DNA from 2 places in the Pseudomonas sp. SA233 genome. Region 2 is predicted to be linked to the other one. Evidence: predicted binding sites of a transcription regulator. Region 2 holds the regulator's gene; the other holds the start of a gene.
The links. Region 2 encodes sigma-54, which starts transcription at its own class of promoters, with help from an activator protein. Its sites were predicted from a motif close to ANTGGCATNNANNTTGCTNT; they were not measured.
Positions count from the first base shown of each region.

Region 1: M1D87_RS08210 (CmpA/NrtA family ABC transporter substrate-binding protein) is a predicted target of sigma-54. The motif match lies at 3,039-3,058, and genes of this name have one in related genera.

Region 1 covers NZ_CP096449.1:1,765,495-1,772,798, forward strand. Annotated here, with positions in the region: gene M1D87_RS08200 (nitrate/nitrite transporter) at 1-886, opposite strand, end outside; gene M1D87_RS08205 (ANTAR domain-containing response regulator) at 1,196-1,771, opposite strand; gene M1D87_RS08210 (CmpA/NrtA family ABC transporter substrate-binding protein) at 1,784-2,998, opposite strand; gene M1D87_RS08215 (quinone-dependent dihydroorotate dehydrogenase) at 3,143-4,168, shown strand; gene rmf (ribosome modulation factor) at 4,263-4,478, opposite strand; gene rlmKL (bifunctional 23S rRNA (guanine(2069)-N(7))-methyltransferase RlmK/23S rRNA (guanine(2445)-N(2))-methyltransferase RlmL) at 5,040-7,232, shown strand.
Region 2 covers NZ_CP096449.1:1,064,880-1,072,183, forward strand. Annotated here, with positions in the region: gene M1D87_RS04935 (superoxide dismutase) at 1-578, shown strand, start outside; gene M1D87_RS04940 (HPr family phosphocarrier protein) at 929-1,201, opposite strand; gene rapZ (RNase adapter RapZ) at 1,221-2,075, opposite strand; gene ptsN (PTS IIA-like nitrogen regulatory protein PtsN) at 2,078-2,542, opposite strand; gene hpf (ribosome hibernation-promoting factor, HPF/YfiA family) at 2,555-2,863, opposite strand; gene M1D87_RS04960 (RNA polymerase factor sigma-54) at 2,943-4,436, opposite strand; gene lptB (LPS export ABC transporter ATP-binding protein) at 4,612-5,337, opposite strand; gene lptA (lipopolysaccharide transport periplasmic protein LptA) at 5,338-5,862, opposite strand; gene lptC (LPS export ABC transporter periplasmic protein LptC) at 5,849-6,421, opposite strand; gene M1D87_RS04980 (KdsC family phosphatase) at 6,430-6,954, opposite strand; gene M1D87_RS04985 (KpsF/GutQ family sugar-phosphate isomerase) at 6,967-7,304, opposite strand, start outside.

The DNA.
Region 1 (7,304 bases), 700 kb from region 2:
GGTTGAAGCCGACTGCGGCGATGCAGATGGCCGCCACGCTATACATGCCCAGCAGGGTGCGGATGCCGCCGAAGCGGTCAGCCAAGGCGCCGCCAAGTGGGCGCATCAGGCTGCCGGCGAACACGCAGGCAGCGGTGTAGTAGCCAGCGGTGACCGGGCTCAGGCCATACTGGTCACTGAAATAGCCGGGCAGGGCGCTGGCCAGGCCGATGAAGCCGCCGAAGGTGACGCTGTAGAAGAACATGAACCACCAGCTGTCACGGTCGCCCAGGGCCTTGAGGTAATCGGCCATGGCTTTTGGCTTGGGCCGCTGCGGAGCATTGCGTGCCAGCAGGGCGAACACCAACAGCGCCAGCGACAGCGGGATCAGTGCGAAGCCGAACACGTTGTTCCAGCCAAAGCCCGCAGCCAGCGCGGGGGCCAGCAGGGCGGCGAACACTGTGCCGGAGTTGCCGGCACCTGCAATGCCCATGGCTTTGCCTTGGTGCTGTGGCGGGTACCATTGCGAGGCCAGCGGCAGTGACACAGCGAACGAAGCGCCGGCAAAGCCGAGGAACACGCCCAGCAGCAGCGCTTGTTCATAGCTGTGCACGCCCAGGTGCCAGGCAGCGGCGAGGGCGACGATGACCACCACTTGGCCGATCAGCCCCGCGGTCTTGGGTGACAGGCGGTCAACCAGCACGCCCATGGCGAAGCGCAGGATCGCCCCGGCCAGGATCGGCGTGGCCACCATCAGGCCCCGTTGTTGTGCACTCAGCTGCAGATCGGCGGCAATCTGCACCGCCAATGGGCCAAGCAGGTACCAGACCATGAAGCTGAGGTCGAAGTACAGGAACGCGGCGAACAGCGTGGGCACATGCCCGGATTTCCAGAAGCTGGTACTCATCGAACACCTCACTCGGCAATGCAACGGAACGAAAAAGACGCCGCTACCCGCTCCACGTGCGTGGAGGGGAGAGCGACGTCTTTGTCGGGGATTAAGTGGGGCAACCGCCGTTGGCTACCGGTGATATTTGTTCAGCAAGAGATGGGCCAACTCTGAGAAGTTGCAGTCCCCTTGTAGGAGCGGCCTTGTGTCGCGATGGGCTGCGCAGCAGCCCCAGGATCTCAGCTTCGCGGCAGAGATTACCGGGGCTGCTGCGCAGCCCATCGCGACACAAGGCCGCTCCTACAGGGGACCGCGTGAAGCAGGTTGCTAGCCCAGCATCTCGTGCATGGCAATGATCTGCTCGGCCACCTGGATCAGCTTCTGCTGCCGGCTCATGGCCTGGCGGCGCATCAGGGTGTAGGCCTGTTCTTCGTTACAGTCCTTCATCTTCATCAGCAAACCCTTGGCCTGCTCGATGCGCTTGCGTTCAGCCAGTTGCTGGTCCCGTGCGAGCAGCTGCGCCTTCAGCGCCTGGTCACTTTCGAAGCGGGCCATGGCCACATCCAGGATCGGTTGCAGCCGCGCGGCATGAATGCCTTCGACGATGTAGGCGCTGACCCCTGCCTGGATCGCCTGGCGCATCACCCCGGGATCATGCTCGTCGGTGAACAGCACGATTGGCCGTGGCTGGTCACGGCTGACCAGGACCACCTGTTCCATCACATCGCGGTCCGGTGAGTCGGTATCGATAAGCACCACGTCCGGTCGCACCGTTTCGACGCAGGCGGGCAGGTCGATGGTCAGGCCTGGGGCTTCGATGACCTCGAAGCCGGCCTCGCTCAAGGCCGCCTTGAGGCGGCCGAGTTTGCTCTGGGTGTCGTCGATCAGCAGGATGCGCAACATGAATGGTCCCCCTCACGCGCCGACACGGGCATCGGGCAGGTCGCCCAGGGCATGCAGGCTGAAGCTGCGGGCATAGCCGTAGGGGTCGCTGCCGTCCCAGCGGCTGCCATCGATCAGCAGGCTGCTGCGCATCGGCTGCTCGGGGCAGGCCACGCCTAGGCTTTGGGCCGCCTCGCCATACAGTGCCAGCTGCTGGACCTGGCGGGCCACGCCGAGGTAGTCGGGGTCATCGCGCAGCAAGCCCCAGCGGCGGAACTGGGTCATGAACCACATGCCGTCGGACAGGTACGGCAGGTTGGCCCGGCCGTGATCGTGCAGGCGCAGGGCGTGCGGGTCTTGCCAGTGGTTGCCCAGGCCATCGTGGTAGCTGCCGAGCAGTCGCGGCTCGATACTTGCCAGCGGAGTGTCCAGGTAGGCGCTGCTGCTGAGCAGTTGCGCGGTGCTGCGGCGGTTTTCCGGGCTTTGCTCGATGAAGCGGCTGGCGGCGAGTACCGCCTTGATCAGCGCGCGGGCGCTGTTGGGGTATTGCTCGGCAAAGGCGCGGGCGCAGGCCAGGACCTTTTCCGGGTGGTCCGGCCAGATCGACTGGCTGGTGGCCAGGGTGAAGCCCTGGCCCGTGGCCACTGCATCGGCAGCCCAGGGTTCGCCCACGCAGAAACCGTCGATGCGCCCGGCCTGGATATGCGCAGCCATTTGCGCCGGTGGTACCACCACGCTGTCGACGTCGCGCAATGGGTGGATGCCCTGGCTGGCCAGCCAGTAATACAGCCACATGGCGTGGGTACCGGTGGGGAAGGTTTGGGCGAAGGTGAGGCGTGCGCCATGCTGGTGCACCAGGCGCGCCAGTGCTTCAGGGTTGGTCACGCCTTTGCGCTGCAGGGCCGGGGACAGGTTTATGGCCTGGGCGTTCTGGTTCAGCCCCATGAGCACGGCCATGGCGCTGGCCGGTACACCGCCGATGCCCAGGTGCACGGCGTACACCAGGCCATACAGGCAGTGCGCCGCATCCAGTTCGCCGCTGACCAGCTTGTCGCGCAGCCCGGCCCAGGAGCCTTGGCGCTTGAGGTTGAGGGTAAGGCCGTGCTGCTGGGCGAAGCCCTGGGTGGCGGCGACTACCACCGAGGCGCAGTCGGTCAGGGCCATGTAGCCGATGTTCAGGCTGGGCTTTTCCGGCGCGTCGCTGCCGTTGACCCAGGCCAGGGGCGTTGCTCGGGGTGCAGTGTTCACAAGGGTCCTCGCCCGTACTGATAAGGCTGTGGGCTTTTCCGGTGCAACCGATGTGCCATCTGACAGCAGCCCCACGATTTGCTGTCATGCCGGCCCCACGCTGGCTATAATCGCCCCCTCATTCACCCCGAGCCTTGCCCGCCCATGTATACCCTGGCCCGCCAGCTGCTGTTCAAGCTTTCCCCGGAAACCTCCCATGACCTGTCCCTGGACCTGATCGGTGCCGGTGGCCGTCTCGGCCTCAACGGCATGCTGTGCAAGCAGCCGGCGGCTTTGCCGGTTACGGTCATGGGCTTGAACTTCGCCAACCCGGTGGGCCTGGCGGCCGGCCTGGACAAGAACGGTGCGGCCATCGACGGTTTCGCCCAGCTGGGCTTCGGCTTCGTCGAAATCGGCACCGTCACCCCGCGCCCGCAGCCGGGCAACCCCAAGCCACGGCTGTTCCGCCTGCCGGAGGCAACGGCCATCATCAACCGCATGGGCTTCAACAACCTGGGCGTTGATCACCTGCTCGGCCGGGTACGGGCTGCGCGTTACAACGGTGTGCTGGGCATCAACATCGGCAAGAATTTCGACACCCCGGTGGAGCGTGCCGTCGATGACTACCTGATCTGCCTGGACAAGGTGTACACCGAGGCCAGTTACATCACGGTCAACGTCAGTTCGCCCAACACCCCGGGCCTGCGCAGCCTGCAGTTCGGCGATTCGCTCAAGCAGCTGCTCGATGCCCTGGCCGTGCGCCGCGAGCAACTGGCCGGCACGCATGGCAAGCGCGTACCTCTGGCAATCAAGATTGCCCCGGACATGAGCGACGAAGAAACCGCCCTGGTGGCCGCCGCGCTGATGGAGTCGGGCATGGATGCGGTGATCGCCACCAACACCACGCTGGGGCGTGAAGGTGTCGAAGGCCTGCCGTACGGTGACGAGGCGGGTGGCCTGTCGGGTGCGCCGGTGCTGGAAAAGAGCACCCATATCGTCAAGGTGCTGGCGGGCGAGCTGGGCGGCAAGCTGCCGATCATTGCCGCTGGCGGCATTACCGAAGGCCGCCATGCCGCCGAGAAGATCGCTGCCGGGGCGAGCCTGGTGCAGATCTACTCCGGCTTCATCTATAAAGGGCCGGCGCTGATTCGCGAGGCGGTGGACGCTATCGCGGCAATGCCACGGGTTTGATCGGCAATAAAAAAGGGCCCCATCAAGGGGCCCCTGGGCCTTCGCCCGCCGCCCGGATAGGGCGTGCATGGTGAATCGAATTCAGTGTCCTCGTTCAGCCAACGGCGTGATTTTCGTTGAGTCTATGGATGCCAGCGGTGCCAGTCATTCCGTCCCAGTTATCACCGCGACCTTCACGCCAGCCGTTGATCCAGGCTTGGCGAACAGAAGGAAGATTGAAGGGGCAAAGTTCGCGGGATTTGCCGGTGACCCCGTATTGGTAGCCACGTGAATATGCTCTTTCCAACGGATCACGCTTAAGTCTTCTCATAGGGTGTTGCCCTCACTTGTTGACTGTAATGTCCCGTCGGCCTCTCCGAGGCCGGGCAGAGTCTTTCTGCCGGTGTGCGCTCGCTGCCGGCGTGGCGAGCTGAAAGTGCCACCTCGTTGCGAAGCGGCCTGAGACCAGTTCTATCGAATGCGAGTCACGGTGTGAATGATCGATTTGTCATAAGCACGTAACCTTTCCAAGGGTGAGGGGATAAGTAAATAAATGCGACTCAACCTTGTTTAGCGTTGAGCCCGCTATGATCAGGGTTTGCCGATCATTGACGTCATTTCGCCAGCGTTGCTTGCGGATGACAGAAATAATTTGAAATGCGACGAAGGGTCATATCGGCCCTGGTATCGCAAGAATTTTTCATACTGCCTGATGATCTAAGCTGTCTTTGCCACTGGGCCAAGCACAGATCGGTCAGGCGGCCCGGCCTTTCATTGCACGTTCGCGTGCCGGGAAGGGCCACCCGCACGTCTGCTGGAAAGGAGTGCGGGCAAACATCGCGGGGCGATGCGTCGCCCCGTCAGTCAAATAGCCCAAGGCGCTGGATTACTCATGTCGGACCGTTTCGAACTTTACCTCACCTGCCCCAAAGGCCTGGAAGGCCTGCTTGCCGAAGAGGCGCGGAGCCTCGGCCTGGATGATGTGCGCGAGCACACTTCGGCCATTCGCGGCGCCGCCGACATCGAAACCGCCTACCGCCTGTGCCTTTGGTCACGCTTGGCCAACCGGGTGCTGCTGGTACTCAAGCGCTTCTCCATGAAGAACGCCGACGACCTCTACGACGGCGTGCACGCGGTCGACTGGGCCGATCACCTGGCAGCCGACGGCACCCTGGCAGTTGAGTTCAGCGGCCATGGCTCGGGCATCGACAACACCCACTTCGGTGCGTTGAAGGTCAAGGACGCGATCGTCGACAAGCTGCGCAACCGTGAAGGCCTGCGCCCGTCGGTGGAAAAGATCGACCCTGATGTGCGCGTGCACCTGCGCCTGGACCGTGGCGAAGCCATTCTCTCGCTCGACCTTTCCGGGCACAGCCTGCACCAGCGTGGCTACCGCCTGCAGCAAGGCGCCGCGCCGCTGAAGGAAAACCTGGCGGCGGCGGTACTCATCCGCGCCGGCTGGCCGCGCATTGCTGCCGAAGGTGGCGCGCTGGCCGACCCCATGTGCGGTGTGGGTACCTTCCTGGTCGAAGCGGCGATGATCGCCGCCGATATCGCGCCCAACCTCAAGCGTGAGCGCTGGGGCTTCAGTGCCTGGCTCGGCCACGTACCGGCATTGTGGCGCAAGGTGCATGACGAGGCGCAGGCGCGGGCACAGGCCGGCCTGGCCAAGCCACCACTGTGGATCCGTGGCTACGAGGCCGACCCTCGGTTGATCCAGCCAGGCCGCAACAACGTCGAGCGTGCCGGCCTGGGCGACTGGGTGAAGATCTACCAGGGCGAAGTCAGCACCTTCGAGCCGCGCCCGGACCAGAACCAGAAAGGCCTGGTCATCAGCAACCCGCCTTATGGCGAGCGCCTGGGTGACGAAGCCAGCCTGCTGTACCTCTACCAGAACCTCGGCGAGCGCCTGCGCCAGGCCTGCATGGGCTGGGAGGCGGCGGTATTCACTGGCGCGCCGCAGCTGGGCAAGCGCATGGGCATTCGCAGCCACAAGCAGTACGCGTTCTGGAACGGCGCCTTGCCGTGCAAGCTGCTGCTGTTCAAGGTGCAGCCCGACCAGTTCGTTACCGGCGAGCGCCGCGAAGCGCAGCCTGAAGGCGCGGAAACCCGCCAGCAGGCAGCACCGGCCAGCGAGCCGGCGCGCCTGTCGGAAGGGGCGCAGATGTTCGCCAACCGCCTGCAGAAAAACCTCAAGCAACTGGGCAAGTGGGCCCGCCGCGAGCAGGTCGATTGCTACCGCCTGTACGATGCCGACATGCCCGAATATGCCCTGGCGGTCGACCTGTACCAGGATTGGGTGCACGTGCAGGAATACGCCGCGCCACGTTCGGTCGACCCGGACAAGGCCCAGGCACGCCTGCTCGACGCGCTGGCAGCCATCCCGCAGGCCCTGGGCATTTCGCCGCAGCGTGTGGTGCTCAAGCGTCGCGAGCGGCAGAGCGGCACGCGCCAGTACGAGCGCCAGGCGACCGAAGGCCGCTTCCAGGAAGTGAACGAAGGCGGCGTAAAGCTGCTGGTCAACCTCACCGACTACCTCGACACGGGCCTGTTCCTGGACCATCGCCCGATGCGCATGCGCATCCAGCGCGAAGCAGCCGGCAAGCGCTTCCTCAACCTGTTCTGCTACACCGCCACGGCCACCGTGCATGCGGCCAAGGGCGGCGCGCGCAGCACCACCAGCGTCGACCTGTCGAAAACCTACCTGGACTGGGCGCGACGCAACCTAGCGCTCAATGGCTTCTCCGAGCGCAACCGCCTGGAGCAAGGCGATGTGATGGCCTGGCTGGAAGGCAACCGCGACAGCTATGACCTGATCTTCATCGACCCGCCGACCTTCTCCAACTCCAAGCGCATGGAAGGCGTGTTCGATGTGCAGCGTGACCACGTGCAACTGCTGGACCTGGCCATGGCCCGCCTGGCGCCGGGTGGCGTGCTGTATTTCTCCAACAACTTCCGCAAGTTCCAGTTGGACGAGCACCTGATGGCGCGTTATGCGGTGGAGGAGATCACGGCCCAGACCCTGGACCCGGACTTCGCGCGCAATAACCGTATCCATCGCGCCTGGCGTCTGCAGCTTCGTTGAGGCGACGAGGTACATTGCGCGGCTAATGGCCAATAGCTATAACTGAGGGCAGGGCAAGATAATCCGCAGGAC
Region 2 (7,304 bases):
ACGCTGCGCTGGAACCGCACATCGACGCGCAGACCATGGAAATCCACCACACCAAGCACCACCAGACCTACGTCACTGGCCTCAACGCCGCCATCGAAGGCACCGAGTGGGCTGAGTGGCCGGTGGAAAAACTGCTCGGCGCGGTCGGGCAACTGCCGGAAAACCTGCGTGGTGCGGTGACCAACCATGGCGGCGGGCACGCCAACCACAGCCTGTTCTGGACCGTGATGTCGCCGCAGGGCGGGGGAGAGCCGCAGGGTGCTCTGGCGCAGGCCATCGACGCCCAACTGGGCGGCTTCGATGCCTTCAAGGAGGCCTTCACCAAGGCTGCGCTGACCCGCTTCGGCAGTGGCTGGGCCTGGCTCAGCGTGACCCCGCAGAAAACGCTGGTAGTGGAAAGCAGCGGCAACCAGGACAGCCCGCTGATGCACGGCAACACGCCAATCCTCGGCCTGGACGTGTGGGAGCATGCCTATTACCTGAAGTACCAGAACCGTCGTCCGGAATACATCGGTGCCTTTTACAACGTCATTGACTGGGCGGAAGTGGAGCGCCGCTACCTCGAAACCCTGAAGTGAGTCTCCCCGGTATGCGCTCCCAGATGATGTCCGTCAGCCGCGTGCGCCTGTTTCGCCTGTTTCGCATGACGCTTGGGACTTTGCTGTTGCTCGCAGGCACTGCATTGCTATTGGCGCGCGGCTTCGCCTGGTTGGACCTGGCCTGGCCAGCTTGGGGGTGTGCATCGGTTTGCGCCGGATGATGGGGTGTTCACCGGTTTCGCTGTGGGAGCGGCACATAACTCATTGAATTAGCGGGGACTCTGTGGGAGCGGCTTTAGCCGCGAACACCGGCGCAGCCGGTGCCATGCACCGCGTTGGATTCTTCGCGGCTAAAGCCGCTCCCACAGGGTAAGCGTACCGCTTGCAATTCATTCGCCTTCGTCGAAGAAGTTGTTGATCAGCTCGACCAGCGCATCCATGGCATCAACGTCCTGCTCGCCTTCGGTATGCAGGTGCACCTGGGTGCCCTTGCCGGCCGCCAGCATCATCACCGCCATGATGCTCTTGCCATCCACCAACTTGTCCGGCGCACGGCCAACCCTGACCTGGCAGGGGAAGCGGCCGGCAACGCCGACGAACTTGGCTGCCGCCCGGGCATGCAGACCCAGCTTGTTGATGATGGTGATTTCACGGGCGGGCATCGTGGGGCGGATCCTTGGGCTAGAGGTCGCGGTGGCGGACCTGGACGTTTTTCAGGGATTGCTGCAGCAGTTGGCCAAGGCGTTCGGTGATGTACACCGAGCGGTGGTGGCCGCCGGTGCAGCCAATGGCAATGGTGACGTAGGCACGGTTGCTAGCGGCGAAGCGGGGCAGCCACTTGAGCAGGTAGCTGGAAATGTCGTTGAACATCTCTTCGACATCCGGCTGTGCGGCCAGGTAGTCGATTACCGGTTGGTCGAGGCCGGAATGCTCACGCAGCTCGGGTTTCCAATAGGGGTTGGGCAAGCAGCGCACATCGAACACCAGGTCGGCATCGACCGGCATTCCGCGCTTGAAACCGAACGACTCGACCAGGAACGCGGTGCCAGGCTCGGGCTGGTTGAGCAGGCGCAGCTTGATCGAATCACGCAGCTGATACAGGTTCAGGCTGGTGGTGTCGATCTTCAGGTCGGCCAGGTCTGCAATCGGCCCCAGCAATTCGCTTTCTACCCGGATCGCTTCCGCGAGCGAGCGGTTGGCGTTGGTCAGCGGGTGGCGTCGGCGGGTTTCCGAGAAACGCTTGAGCAGTACGTCTTCGTCGGCATCCAGGTACAGCACGTCGCACTGGATATGCCGGGCGCGGGCTTCTTCGAGCAACTCGGGGAAACGCGTCAGGTGGCTGGGCAAGTTGCGCGCGTCGATCGACACGGCGACCTTGGGTTGCTGCAACTCGGTGTTGATCAGCGCATTTTCCGCCAGTTGCGGCAGCAGCCCGGCGGGCAGGTTGTCAATGCAGTAGAAACCGTTGTCTTCCAGGACATCGAGGGCGGTGCTCTTGCCGGAGCCGGACCGGCCGCTGACGATGATCAGGCGCATGTTCAGTGCTCGTTCTGTACGTCCAGGACAACCTGGAACAGGGCCTCGCTGCTGGTGGCCGCACGCAGGCGATCACGGACCTCCTTGCGATCGAGCATGCTGGCAATCTGGCGCAGCAATTCCAGATGGGCATCGGTGGCGGCTTCTGGCACCAGCAGGACGAACAGCAGGTCCACCGGCGCGCCATCGATGGCGTCGTAGTCGATAGGCGCTTCCAGGTGCAGCAGGGCGCTGACCGGAGCGGAACATCCTTCAAGCCGGCAGTGCGGGATGGCGATGCCGTTGCCGAAACCGGTCGAACCGAGTTTTTCCCGGGCGACCAGTTTTTCGAAGACGTCTTGCATCTCCAGTTCGGGCACTTGTTCGGCGATGACGGTGGCGACCTTTTCCAGGGCGCGCTTCTTGCTGCCGCCCGGCACGTTCACGAGGGAACGGCCGGGGGTCAGGATGGTTTCAAGTCGGATCATGGATGAGGGGGATCAGCGGGCAGCTGCACCTTGCAGCAGGCTTTGCTGTTTTTCCTTGTGTTTTTTCAGTTGGCGGTCGAGCTTGTCGGCCAAGGCGTCGATCGCTGCATACATGTCTTCGTGTTCGGCGTTGGCAACCACTTCGCCGCCGGGAATCTGCAAGGTCGCCTCGACCTTCTGCTGCAGCTTCTCGACTTTCATGATGACCTGCACGTTGGTGATCTTGTCGAAGTGACTTTCCACGCGAGCGAGCTTTTCAAGCACATAATCGCGCAGTGGCTGGGTGACTTCTACATGCTGTCCACTGATATTGACTTGCATACAGCTTCTCCTTTGTTGCCCGTGCATAAAGAGGCAGGTCTTGCACCTGCCCCACAAACGCTGTGGCACATCTCAGGGGCTACATCAGTCGCTTGCGCTCGCTCGACGGTGCGATGCCGAGGGACTCGCGGTACTTGGCGACGGTGCGACGGGCTACCTGGATGCCTTGTGCCTCCAGTAAACCAGCGATCTTGCTGTCACTCAATGGCTTTTTCTGATTTTCCGCCGCAACCAGTTTCTTGATGATCGCGCGGATAGCCGTAGACGAGCATTCTCCGCCTTCGGAGGTGCTGACGTGGCTGGAGAAAAAGTATTTCAGTTCGTAGATGCCACGCGGGGTGTGCATGTATTTCTGCGTGGTTACCCGCGAAATGGTCGACTCGTGCATGCCCACCGCTTCGGCGATGTCATGCAGCACCAAGGGCTTCATCGCTTCGTCGCCGTGGTCGAGGAAGCCGCGTTGATGCTCGACGATCTGCGTGGCCACCTTCATCAGGGTTTCGTTGCGGCTTTGCAGGCTCTTGATGAACCAGCGCGCTTCCTGCAGCTGGTTGCGCATGAAGGTGTTGTCGGCACTGGTGTCGGCCCGGCGCACAAAGCCAGCGTACTGCGGGTTTACGCGCAGCCGCGGAATGGCCTCCTGGTTCAGCTCCACCAGCCAGCGGTCGCTGTCCTTGCGTACGATGACGTCGGGCACCACGTACTCAGGCTCGCTGGACTCGATCTGCGAGCCGGGGCGCGGGTTGAGGCTTTGTACCAGCTCGATGACCTGGCGCAGCTCGTCTTCCTTGATTTTCATGCGACGCATCAGCTGGCTGTAGTCGCGGCTGCCGAGCAGGTCGATGAAGTCGGTGACCAGGCGCTTGGCTTCCGCCATCCACGGGGTGCTGGCGGGCAGCTGGCGCAATTGCAGCAACAGGCATTCGCCAAGGGTGCGGGCGGCAACGCCTGCTGGCTCGAACTGCTGGATGCGGTGCAGTACCGCTTCGACCTCGTCCAGCTCGATATCCAGCTCCGGATCGAAACCGGCGCAGATCTCCTCGAGGGTGTCTTCCAGGTAGCCCTGGCCGTTGATGCTGTCGATCAGGGTGACGGCGATCAGGCGGTCGGTGTCGGACATCGGAGCCAGGTTCAGTTGCCACAGCAGGTGGCTTTGCAGGCTTTCGCCGGCCGATGTGCGGGTGGTGAAGTCCCACTCGTCGTCGTCGTTGCTCGGCAAGCTGCTGGCACTGGTCTGGTAGATGTCTTCCCAGGCGGTGTCGACCGGCAGTTCGTTGGGGATGCGCTCGCTCCATTCACCGTCTTCCAGGGTGTCGGCACTGGTCGTGCTTTCCTGGAAGCTGTTGTCCTGGACTTCAGCGGCCGGCTTGTTCTCGGCGTTGTCCGCCATCGGGTCGCTGTTGTCGAAGTCGTCGCCGTCTTCCTGACGTTCGAGCATCGGGTTCGACTCCAGCGCTTCCTGGATTTCCTGTTGGAGGTCCAGGGTGGAGAGCTGGAGCAGGCGGATGGCCTGTTGCAACTGCGGTGTCATCGTCAGTTGCTGGCCCATTTTTAGGACGAGCGATGGTTTCATGGCTGGGGCTTAATACCTTGTTCGCCGGCGCGCATGCGCCATCCACTACACGAGGGCGCCGGGGCGCCAGATCAAGCAAGTTTTATGCCTTAAATTGTAGCGTTTGCCTAGAGTACCGTAACACTTTACCCCAGGTTCCAGGGCTATTTGCCAGTACTCCAGGCGCGTGCCGGGCTCAGAGCCGGAACTCGTGGCCCAGGTAAACTTCTTTGACCAGGTCGTTGGCCAGGATGGTTTCGGCGTCGCCTTCGGCGATCAGCCGGCCATCATTGACGATATAGGCGGTTTCGCAGATATCCAGGGTCTCACGCACGTTGTGGTCGGTGATCAGTACACCGATGCCCTTGGCCTTGAGGTGATGGATGATCTGCTTGATGTCGCCGACCGAAATCGGGTCGACACCGGCAAACGGTTCGTCCAGCAAGATGAACTTGGGTGCGGTCGCCAGCGCGCGGGCAATTTCCACGCGGCGGCGCTCACCACCGGACAGGCTCATGCCGAGGTTGTCGCGAATGTGGCTGATGTGGAATTCCTGCAGCAGGCTTTCCAGCTCTTTGCGCCGGCCGTCGCGGTCGAGGTCCTTGCGGGTCTCGAGGATGGCCATGATGTTGTCGGCCACCGACAGCTTGCGGAAGATCGAGGCTTCCTGCGGCAGATAGCCGATGCCCGCGCGGGCGCGACCGTGCATGGGCTGGTGGCTGACATCGAGGTTGTCGATCAGCACGCGCCCCTGATCGGCCTGGACCAGGCCGACGATCATGTAGAAGCAGGTGGTCTTGCCGGCGCCGTTGGGGCCGAGCAGGCCGACGATCTGGCCGCTGTCGATAGACAGGCTGACGTCGCGTACGACTTGCCGCCCCTTGTAGCTCTTGGCCAGGTGCTGGGCTTTGAGGGTTGCCATTTACTCGGCCTTCTTCTTGGGCTGGATCACCATGTCGATACGCTGACGCGGCGAGGTCACGTTGCCACCACGACCGGCGGTCGCCACCTGGGTCTGGGTGTTGTAGACGATCTTCTCGCCTTCGGTGGTGTTGCCTTCGTTCTCGACCTTGGCGCGGTCGGTGAGGATCACCATGTCCTTCTGCGACTGGTACTGGATGGTCACCGCCCAGCCTTTCATCTTGTCCGGCTTGGCTGCGCTCTGCTGCTGCTCGAAGTAGGCCAGGTTGCCCACCGAGGTCACCACGTCGATGTCGCCGGAGGCGGAACGGGTGATGGTCACGGTGTTGCCTTTGATCATCATCGAACCCTGGGTGATGATCACGTCGCCGGTGTAGGTGGCCACGCCCTGCTTGTCGTCCAGGTGGGCGTTGTCGGCCTGGATGCGGATAGGCTGGTCACGGTCATTCGGCAGGGCGAGGGCGCTCGCGCTTCCCAGTGCTGCGCTCAGGCTGAGCAAAAGGGGGAGGGTTTTAACGAGCCTCATACTGTCCTCTTACGTTAGAGAGCAAGTCCATCTTGCCTTCTTTCAAATACGCTTTCATTCCTTTGCCCGTAGTTGTGCCACCGGCGCCGTCGATTCTAACGGCTTGCTCGGTCTGCGCATATTGCTTCTGCGGGAACACGGTCATGCGTGAGCTGGTAATGATCATTTCGCGCTGCTTTTCGTCGGTGCGGGCGACCCGTACGTTGTCGATCAGTTCGACTTCGCTGCCGTCCGGGTTGACCTCGGCGCGGGTGCTCTGTACGTGCCACGGGTATTCGGTACCGCGGTACAGGTGCAGGTCCGGCGTGGTCAGCAGGGTGATTTCGCTGGCTTTCAGGTGTTCGACCTTGTCAGCGGTCATTTCATACTGCAGCTTGCCGTCGGGCAGGAACTGCACGCTGTGGGCGTTGACTGCGTAGTAGTCGATGGCGCTTTCGTCGACCTGGGCCACAGGCTTGTCGAGGAAGCTTTCCGGGCTGACATTCCAGTAGCCGATCGCCACCAGCAGGGCGGCGATTACCGCGAGCAGCGCAATGTTGCGGGCTTTCTTGCTGAACATGGGCAGCCTTACAGGTAGTTGGCGTTGGCAGCGTCCAGGGTGCCCTGGGCCTGCATGATCAGTTCGCAGAATTCACGGGCCGCGCCTTCGCCGCCACGTGCCTGGGTCACGCCATGGGCGTGCTGGCGAACGAACGGCGCGGCGTTGGCCACCGCCATGCCCAGTGCGACCCGGCGGATCACCGGCAGGTCGGGCAGGTCGTCGCCAAGGTAGGCCACTTGAGCATAGCTCAGGCCCAGTTCGGCGAGCAGGCCGTCCAGCACCACCAGTTTGTCCTCGCGGCCCTGGTACAGGTGCGGGATGCCGAGGTTCTTCGCCCGGCGCTCGACCACCGGGGTCTTGCGCCCGCTGATGATCGCGGTGGTCACGCCCGAGGCCATGAGCATCTTGATGCCCTGGCCGTCGAGGGTGTTGAAGGTCTTGAACTCGCTGCCGTCCTCGAGGAAGTACAGGCGCCCGTCGGTGAGCACGCCGTCCACGTCGAACACTGCCAGCTTGATGCCTTTGCCGCGTTGCATGAGGTCCTGGTTCATTCCATTGCTCCTTTACATCACGCCGGCGCGCAGCAGGTCGTGCATGTTCAGGGCGCCGGTGGGGCGGTCCTCGCGGTCCACCACCACCAGGGCGCCGATCTTGTGGTCTTCCATGATCTTCAGGGCCTCGGCCGCGAGCATCTCGGCGCGGGCCGTCTTGCCGTGCACGGTCATGACTTGATCGATCAGGGTGGTGTGGACGTCGATGTTGCGGTCCAGGCTGCGGCGCAGGTCGCCGTCGGTGAAGATCCCGGCCAGCTTGCCGTCGGCTTCGACGATCACGGTCATGCCCAGGCCTTTGCGGGACATTTCAAGGAGTGCGTCCTTGAGCAGGGTGCCGCGGGGCACCT